3 regions of the Leptolyngbya sp. DQ-M1 genome follow, and region 3 is predicted to be linked to each of the others. Evidence: predicted binding sites of a transcription regulator. Region 3 holds the regulator's gene; each other region holds the start of a gene.

Region 1 (3,285 bases), on a different contig from region 3:
TCGATCTCAGGTTCTGAGTTTATTGAACTATTCGTCGGGGTTGGTGCTTCTCGCGTTCGTGACTTGTTTGAACAAGCGAAACAACAAGCGCCTTGTATCGTGTTTATCGATGAGTTAGATGCGCTTGGTAAGTCTCGCGGTTCTGGAAACTTCGCCGGTGGCAACGATGAACGCGAACAAACGCTAAACCAGTTGCTGACTGAGATGGATGGCTTTGATGCGAATACGGGTGTGATTCTGCTGGCAGCAACCAACCGCCCAGAAGTGTTAGATCCAGCGCTGCGTCGTCCTGGACGGTTCGATCGTCAAGTAGTCGTCGATCGTCCTGACAAGATTGGGCGTGAAGCGATTCTCAATGTTCACGCTCGCAACGTCAAATTAGCAAGCGATGTTGATCTTTCAACGATCGCGGTTCGCACTCCCGGATTTGCAGGTGCAGACTTAGCCAACTTGGTGAATGAAGCAGCGCTGCTTGCGGCTCGAAACAATCGCGATTCTGTGGTGATGGCAGACTTCAATGAGGCGATCGAGCGTGTGATCGCAGGACTTGAGAAGAGATCGCGCATCCTGAACGAAACTGAGAAGAAGATTGTCGCCCATCATGAAGTGGGACACGCGCTGATTGGGGTATTGATGCCCGGTGCGGGTAAGGTTGAGAAAATCTCGATCGTCCCGCGTGGTGTAGGTGCATTAGGCTACACGCTGCAATTACCAGAAGAAGATCGCTTCCTCATGGCAGAAGACGAAATTCGGGGACGGATTGCCACTTTGCTGGGCGGTCGATCGGCAGAAGAAGTCATTTTCGGTAAGGTTTCAACCGGAGCCAGTGACGACATTCAAAAAGCCACGGATCTTGCAGAACGTACTGTGACTATCTACGGCATGAGCGAGGAGTTAGGCCCGGTTGCCTTTGAGAAAATGCAGCAGCAGTTCATCGAAGGATACGCTCCCTCGCGTCGTCAGATCAGCGCGAAAGTGACTGAAGAAATCGATCGCGAAGTCAAAGCGATCGTCGATAACGCGCATCACATTGCCTTAGCGATTCTGAAGAACAATCGATCGCTGCTGGAAGAACTATCTCAATCCTTGCTGGAGCGAGAAGTGCTTGAAGGTGAAGCATTGCGGGCTGAGTTAAGTCGAGTACAACCGCCTGCTGAACTAGAAGCTTGGTTAAAGACGGGTAAGGTTACTCAAAATGCGACAGAGTTGCACGCCGTTGCATAATGAACGATCGAAAAACTTCTAATCATCTTCAAACGCAGCACAAAAATATACCGTGTGAATACGGATTCTCTGACATGATTCTCGAAGCTTCCAGCGTTTTGCAGACCAGATTTCGGTGATTCTACAGATGAGGAATTGCATCGGCGCTGCGATGATTAGCGCATAAGTCATTTCATTAGAGAGTATCAACTTTCACAGCTACCAGCCCAGTGGTGTCGCGCCACTGGGTTTTTTGTATCCCAATTTTTTGTATCCCAATTTGATGTGGTTTGATTTGTGAATAACGCCTTTCAAACTATTCCCTAAAATTTGTCGAGAACCACTCCCTTTTGTTCATAGAATGGATTGGATTCACGCTTTCTAACACGAACCGTGTCCTAGAGCTTCCGTATTGACCGATACAACTTCGCGGATCAAACTCACGTTCACTCTTGTAGATTGCCTAGATTATCCCATTACCCAGATTTTTCTATGACCTCCTCGATTCGGATTCTGATGTGTGCGCCTGACCATTACGATGTGGATTATGTGATTAATCCGTGGATGGAAGGCAACATTCACAAGTCTTCACGTGATCGCGCGGTGGAGCAATGGCAAGGACTGCATCACTTGATCAAGGAACACGCGATCGTTGATTTGGTGCCGCCTCAGAAAGGCGTTCCAGACATGGTGTTCACAGCAAATGCAGGCTTAGTTCTCGGTGAAACTGCTGTTCTCAGTCGCTTCTACCACAAAGAGCGCCAAGGCGAAGAACCGTATTTCAAAGCGTGGTTTGAGGAGAATGGCTTTACGGTTCACGAACTGCCGCCAGAATTGCCGTTTGAAGGCGCGGGCGATGCACTGTTCGATCGCGAAGGTCGCTGGCTTTGGGCGGGATATGGCTTTCGGTCAGAACTCGATTCGCATCCTTATTTAGCAAAATGGCTCGATGTCGAGGTGCTATCGCTGCGATTAATGGACGATCGGTTTTATCATCTCGATACTTGCTTCTGCCCGTTGAACAATGGCTATCTGCTGTACTATCCACCTGCGTTTGATGCGTATTCTAATCGGTTGATCGAAATGCGGGTTCCGGCTGAAAAGCGCATTGCAATCTCTGAGCCAGATGCCGTCAACTTTGCTTGTAATGCGGTAAACGTGGATCACATTGTGATCATGAACAAAGCCAGCGCCGACCTGAAACAGCGCTTGGCAGATGCAGGATTTCAGGTACTAGAAACCCCGCTAACCGAATTTCTCAAAGCCGGGGGTGCCGCGAAATGCTTAACGTTGCGCGTGACAGAACCCGTCCGTGTGGAACTCCATGCGAGTGCGACGATCGAAAGCCGAGTTGTGCAACTTGATGGTCACTTGCTCGATTCGGGTGTGATCAATCGCACGCTCGATATCATTGTCGAAGCAGGCGGTAGCTTCCAAGTCTTGAACTTCAACTTAGGGACTCAGCGTCAAAGTACCTCATCGGCAGAAGTGAAAGTCACGGCTCCATCGCATGAAGTGATGGAAACGATTATGTCGCAGTTGATTGATCTGGGTGCATTGCCGCGTCCTCAAGAAGTCTGTGATGCCGAGCTTGAACCTGTCATTCAAAATGGCGTTGCGCCCGATGATTTCTATGTGACCACGATTTACCCAACTGAAGTTCGAGTCAACGGCGAATGGGTAAAAGTCGATCGTCAACGCATGGACGGCGCGATCGCGGTTTCTCCGGATGGTCAATCCGCACAATGTAAATTGCTGCGAGATTTGACGACGAGCGATCGTGTCGTGGTCGGAGTCGAAGGCATTCGCACAATCCGTAAGTCATCCTCGCGTGAACAACGCAACACTCAGGAATTCAGCTTTATGGGTGCAGGTGTATCGAGCGAACGGCGGGTTGAATTAGTCGTCGAGCAAATCGCTTGGGAACTGCGGCAAATTCGAGACCAAGGCGGTCGTGTAGTTGTGACAGCAGGGCCTGTTGTGATTCATACAGGCGGTGGTGAACATCTAGCGAAACTGATTCGGGAAGGCTATGTTCAAGCGCTTTTGGGTGGAAATGCGATCGCGGTTCACGACATGGAA
Region 2 (3,285 bases), on a different contig from region 3:
GAAGACTGAATATTGCCCTATGTTCTTAAGCACCGATTTCTTAAAATTGTTTAACTCAAAGCGATGCCGATTCGCTCAGTCTGCGATCGAATTGTGAAGCTCATTCAGGCTGACAGCTTAAATATCAATTCAAATGTTAGTTGTCATTTGAGTTGTGGAGTTGTTCAGTGTGTTTGTGCCAAGTTGCAATTCGAGCCAGTTTAATATTTCACGCTGAAGGATTAACCCTTTAGAGGGACGGCAACCTCCGATATGTGATTGTTAATCTAGGAAGCAAAGCTGAGTTTTCGATCTTCGTGTCGCTTTCTCAAGCAAGTGATTTGTCGCATACCTGGAATCAGACAGATGAAATTTGAGGATATTTACCAATTTTTCAAAGATCCGCCACCTTTCTATCTCAATAAAGAACTGGCGGTCTGTTACGTTCTCGCCGTCCTCTTACGGGGAGATTCTTACGGAACTGAATTAATTCAACTGCTTGAAACAGAATATCCGCTGTATCGACTATCGGACACAGTTCTCTACAGTGCCTTAAAGTTTCTTGAAGATGAAGAAATGGTCACGGGCTACTGGAAAAAAGTCGAAGGTCGGGGTCGTCCCCGCCGCATGTATCAGATTAAATCTGAAGCCATGCCGCAGGCACAGGATCTTGCTCGACTCTGGCGCGAATATGCCGTTAAACGCGAAACCGCGCACGAGAATTCAGGAATTCCCCAGGTTAGTGGGGCTGAGAAATAAGCAGCGGAGTTCTATCGATGTCCCGTTGTTGTCTAAACTGATGGTGTAATTGGGATTGCTCTTTAGTTGCGCCATGACTCAGCCTGTAATTGCCTCAACGCTTCTTCTCACCGTTCTATTAATGATTGGGCTGTTTTTCTTCATTCGCGCCTCAGTCAAAGATCGAACTCAGGAGGTGCGCTTGCTGTCTGACCAATCCGAAGATTCTCTGCTGTCTCAGTTGCGCTCCTACTTCGGGCAGCGCTCTTATCGAGTGGCGGCGATCGACGCAGCGAATAATCAGGTTACATTTGAAGGCGTAGTTCGCCCTAGCGTGTTCCTAGCAGTCTTTCTGTCCTTGCTTGCCTCGATCGGTGTACTGTGCTTTGTGCTCATCCTCTCGATGGCGCTGCCCGACTGGTCAAATTTTTGGTTTGGATTATTGCTCCTGTCGCCCTTGGCAGGAGTCTTTTACTGGAAAGGGGCAGGGCGAGTTGAGCAGGTATCGCTTAGAGTAGAGCCGAGTCTAGATGCCGCATCGCAGAGCGTGATTACTGTAAAGGCACACCGGGATGAGTTAGCGGAGTTGCAGCGATTTTTAGAACTGAAATCAGAATAGCTCTGCTTCGGATCTAGCACCGTCAGACCGATCAAATGTAAAAGCTCCCTTCGTTGCGTTGAAGGGAGCTTTTGTCAGATGAATGCTTTATATTAACTTGCTCAACTGAACCTGTAACAAAATTTAGCTACAGTTGCACTTCGCATTCAGAGCAAGCAAAGACCGATAAGCCGAGCCATTTAAAGGTTCTGCCAATGGCAAAAACGTCTATCGGCTCCGGGACGGAACAACGACAGCATCCACTTCATCTTCAGAGGTTCGCAAGCTGGGGAATAAGAAATGATTTTCTTCCACATATTGTGCGCCAAATAATCCCTTCTCTGCCCAGAAGTATCGATCTGTGGTATGCTCGTTTCTCTTGACCAGCAACAGCGCGGGCGGCACGATGCCTTCAGAGTGAATGAATTTGCGAGCAGCAGTAACGGGTTTATCTTCGCCACACTCAATGCTAAATTGAGGAACGCTTTCTAAAATCCGTCTTCCTTCCTGCCGCCGCCGACTCTTGCGTTTACGTCTCCTTGCCAAACCCTTTACCTCCTTAGGTTCCAAACTGCCGAAACTTGTAATGATCGTTACAAAACCCGTCGCAACTATATCAGCTCCTGCCCTAGACTTCAACTTCTCTTAACGCATCTATACAAAGTCTTAATTTTCTTTTTCCGAATTCCTGCTAGGTCATCAAAAGGAGTGGAGTTACACTCACAAAAGTTAAGACAAACGGATGCAAAAGGTTGGGGATCAGAGCTATCTACTAAATTAATAAGAAAAATTACTTATCGTCAATCCTTATTTTTCTAAAATCTGCCGAAGAAGAGATGCTAATGCCCACAAGTAGCGAATTCATTGAGTTGTGTCGATCGCAAATTGCGTTATTGACTCAGGCACTGGGGGCATCGCTCAGCGTAATCTATCTGACGGAAGAATTAGTTGAGAGTTCTCAAGCGCGTTTGATGCCGATTGCAGCTTACCCAGAAGCGGCTGGGACGCTGGAGCGATCAAATCGGCTGGCGCTTCCGGCAGCCGTTGAGTCGTATCCAGAGGTGACGACATCGAGCGGACTAACTCAGCCAAAGCAATTAGTTTTGCCGCTGATTCATGAAGAATTAGTGTTCGGGTTGCTCGTGACCGAGCGTGAGGATCGTCCTTGGACAACCTGGGAGCGATCGCAGGTAGAGCGCATTGCTAATACATTATCGCTGGCTTGTGTAATGGATCAGCGGGCGCAGTGGCTCGATCAGGCTCAGCGCCAACATCGATCAAGGCAATCTCAGCAGCATGATGTGTTGGATAATTTGCTGCACCAGTTAAAGAGTCCACTGACGGCACTCCGCACGTTTGGAAAGCTGTTGGTCAAGCGGATGCAGGCGACCGATGCAAATCGTGAGATTGCAGGCAGTATTCTGCGGGAAAGCGATCGTTTACAGGAGCTTTTACAGCAGTTTGACGAGGCGATCGACCTCGATTCCGTGGATGTGTTGGCGGAGGATGCCTCGCTGGTGAGTCGTCCGATTCCTTTGCTGCCCGCAGGGGTGCTGACCACTTCTAGTCTGGAGTTGATGCCCTGCTTGGTGAATGAGATTTTGCTGCAACTGCTTGAAACGGCAGGCGCGATCGCGCAAGAAAAAGGGCTGGCGCTTAGAACCGAAGTTCCAAACCCCCTCCCCCTTGTTTCTGCCAATCCTGGGGCGCTGCGTGAGGTATTAAGTAATCTAATCGATAACGCTTTGAAATATACACCGTTAGGCGGAGAGGTGCATATCCGGGCAAATCATAGGGACGATTATGTGAATGTTTGGGTTAGCGATACGGGATATGGAATTCCGCCGCAGGATTTAGAGCGGTTATTTGAGCGGCATTATCGGGGAGTGCAGGCGGATGGTGATATTCCAGGGACAGGGTTGGGGCTGGCGATCGCTCGCCGATTGATTGAACAAATGCACGGGTCGATT
Region 3 (3,285 bases):
CGCGATCGCACGTTGCTGCGGCTGTATTCGTCCAGAGCGCAGTATCCAAAAGAGAGTCCACACTTACAGATTCCAGCGGGAATTGCTCAGAATGTCGCTAAAGAAACGAAGCGAATCCTGGCAACTTCTGAACAGCCGATCGAGTCCGATTATGAAAAGGCGCTTTATCTGGGGCAGTATTTGAAGCAGCGTTATCAGGTTCGGCAAGACCTGGATTTGCTGAAGCCGGGTGAAGATCTCGTCGAGGCATTTTTGCAAAATCAAGGCGGCGATCGCGATCATTTTTCTACGACACTGACGATGATGCTGCGATCGATTGGCATTCCGGCGCGATTAGTAGCGGGATATGCGCCCGGAGAATTTAATCCCTTCACCGGACTGTACATTGTGAAGAATACCGATGCTTACGCGATTACAGAAGTCTTCGTGCCACGCATGGGATGGTTCACGATCGACCCGATTCCGGGACGTGAACTGATTCCGCCTTCGATCGAGGAATATCAGCCCTTTAGTCTGCTGCAGCGATTTTGGAACTGGGTCGCGGGATGGCTACCTCTGCCTGTAACGGCTTGGATCAGCGAAGTAATTCGGACGATCGGGAGCGCGATCGGCTGGTTTTTGGCGCTGTTTACTCAAGGATTAGGTGGATTCTTGACCGCGTGTTTACTAATGATTAGCACTGCCTTGCTGGTTTGGCTGTGTGGTCAAGGCTGGAAAAAATGGCGAACTTACCAGCGGTTGCAGAAGCTTGCACCGATGGAGCGGCTTTATCAGCAAATGCTGTCTCGCCTCGAAGCGCAAGGCACTCGTAAATCTTCAGCAGATACGCCGCTAGAATATGCCCGACGAGCAAAAACCATGCGGACTCAAGAGCAAGCAGGTGCGATCGAAGACATTTCCCAAGCGTATGTGAAGTGGCGCTACGGACGAGAAAAACCTGAAATTGAAGCGCTGCGGCATCAGTTGAAGAGACTAAAACCTCAGCGAAAGTAAATGAGTAAGCCTGTGCCAAAGGCAACACCATTGGCAGTATTCATTTCGCATAGCAACCGTCTCGACCTCAGCAGCACAAAGGAATCCGCTCGAATGGGTGCAAGTGACACTATCGCCATCCGATTCGAGTTACGGTACAATCTTCCAAAATTATTCAGCCCTGAGAGGGAGAATCTAAGCGTGCCGAAAAAAACACGCTCGAAAGTAGAAAATTCCCAGAGATTTTCAGGATCACGGCTAAAATGTAGCGCAGTGTACAAAAAGCATTCGGTGACTCAGTTTTAGTGGTCTAAAGTCATCAATTGTTTACAAAGCTCGATCGCTGACCGGCTTGTAAACTCATCCAGCACTCGACACGACAAGGAAAGAAATGGTTGTGACCAAGGATAGACCGCTTGCAGCAATGTTCCGTCAGATTGGAGGAAGTGCATATCCTCCCGTGATTGAAACGTTTGAACGGGGCAAAACAATCTTCTTTCCCGGAGATCCGGCAGAACGAGTGTATTTTCTGGTCAAGGGTGCCGTCAAACTGTCGCGGGTATACGAAGCAGGCGAAGAAATTACGGTGGCGCTGCTGAGAGAAAATAGCGTATTCGGGGTGCTGTCACTGATTACCGGACAAAGAGCCGATCGCTTTTATCACGCCGTTGCCTTTACCCCGGTTGAGTTGCTTTCGATCCCGATCGAGCAAGTCGAGAAAGCACTGAAGGAAAACCCCGAACTTTCGATGCTGATGCTCAAAGGCTTGTCCTCGCGGATTTTGCAAACCGAGATGATGATCGAAACCTTAGCGCACCGGGATATGGGATCGCGATTGGTGAGCTTTTTGCTGATTCTCTGCCGCGATTTTGGAGTCCCATCGCAAGAGGGAATCATGATTGACCTCAAACTCTCGCATCAAGCGATCGCTGAAGCGATCGGTTCGACTCGCGTGACGGTGACGCGCTTACTGGGAGATTTGCGTCAGGACAAAATGATTTCGATTCACAAGAAAAAAATCACCGTTCACAACCCGGTAACGCTAAGTCAGCAGTTTACCTAATTGGACTAGAATTCTTTCCTTGAAGACCCGCCCGAAGTATAAATCGAACAGGCATAATGATAGGCGGATCTAGAATTGCCTTGCCAGTGTAAAAGTGCTGGTCTAAGGATCTCTTGGGAGTCTTATGTCCGATGTCGGGCTGATTTTAATTCTGGTGGTGTTGGTGTTGGGTGGAGTGATCGCAACAGTGGGTGATCGCTTGGGAACTCGTGTGGGAAAAGCGCGGCTTAGCTTGTTTAATCTTCGTCCGAAGCAAACCGCGGTCGTAGTCACCATTTTGACCGGAACGCTGATTTCTGCCTCAACTTTAGGAGTGCTGCTGCTGGCAAGTAAAACCTTTCGCGAAATGCTGCTGAACTTTGGGCGAATCCAAACCGAGCTGCGCGATCGCGGACGCGATTTGGAAAAAGCTGCCACCGATCTGAAGGCGACCGATGCTCAGAAAGCGCAAGTCGAGAAACAACTCACAGAAGCTCGATCGGAACGCGCCCAAGTTGAGGAACAGCTAAAGCGAATCAATGCCGATCTGAAAACTTCAATCGATCGCCAACGGGAAACCAATGCTCAACTCCGCACCACCGAAGCGCAGCGTGATCTCACGCGTCGTCAACTGGTCGCGGTGTCTGGTCAAGCATTAAAACTCCGCAGCGATATCAATCAACTGCAGTCGGAACAAAAGACCCTGATTACGCAGCGCGATCAGGTCAAGCAGCAGATCGCCGAGCGCGATGCAGAGATTGCCGAACGCACGAAACTGATTGAACAGCGCGATCGTGAGATTAATGAGCGCGATCAGGTGATTGGGCAGCGTGAGACGGATCTGAAGCGATTAGAGGCACAACGAGCCAGCCTAACTGCGACACTGCAGCAAATTGAACGGGATGTCGAGCTAATTCGCAGCGGCGATCTGGCGATTTATCGGACACAAGTGTTGTCTTCTGGCGTGGTGCGCGTAGGAAATTCGGAAGGTGCGAAAGCAGCGATCGATCAACTCCTGCAATATGCAAATCGTTCTGCGGTTGAGGCACTGCGGCTCGGACGAGATGATCTGCAAATTGTGCAGATTCGGACGACGGAAGTTGAAAGTTTGATTCAACAAATCAGGAATGGTCAAGATTATCTGGTTCGGGTACAAGCCCTCGCAAACTATGTCAAAGGCGAAAACAAACCCGTGTTTGTTTACATGAGTGCAGTCCCCAATCGGGTTGTGTTTTCTGCGGGAGAGACGATCGCTGCCCAAACGATCGATC

The links. The regulator NtcA, encoded in region 3, controls nitrogen genes in cyanobacteria. The targets are predictions, from matches to a motif close to TTTGTANNNNNNNNTACAAA.
Region 1: the regulator NtcA is predicted to act here: its motif matches at 1,610-1,629, upstream of NC981_RS14925 (TIGR00300 family protein).
Region 2: the regulator NtcA is predicted to act here: its motif matches at 1,896-1,915, upstream of NC981_RS01815 (DUF3155 domain-containing protein).

What each region holds. Positions count from the first base shown of each region.
Region 1 covers NZ_JAMPLJ010000004.1:344,116-347,400, forward strand. Annotated here, with positions in the region: gene ftsH (ATP-dependent zinc metalloprotease FtsH) at 1-1,224, shown strand, start outside; gene NC981_RS14925 (TIGR00300 family protein) at 1,696-3,285, shown strand, end outside.
Region 2 covers NZ_JAMPLJ010000001.1:379,202-382,486, forward strand. Annotated here, with positions in the region: gene NC981_RS01805 (PadR family transcriptional regulator) at 346-738, shown strand; gene NC981_RS01810 (cofactor assembly of complex C subunit B) at 812-1,336, shown strand; gene NC981_RS01815 (DUF3155 domain-containing protein) at 1,544-1,861, opposite strand; gene NC981_RS01820 (GAF domain-containing sensor histidine kinase) at 2,158-3,285, shown strand, end outside.
Region 3 covers NZ_JAMPLJ010000005.1:289,587-292,871, reverse strand. Annotated here, with positions in the region: gene NC981_RS17830 (DUF3488 and DUF4129 domain-containing transglutaminase family protein) at 1-993, shown strand, start outside; gene ntcA (global nitrogen regulator NtcA) at 1,364-2,035, shown strand; gene NC981_RS17820 (DUF3084 domain-containing protein) at 2,160-3,285, shown strand, end outside.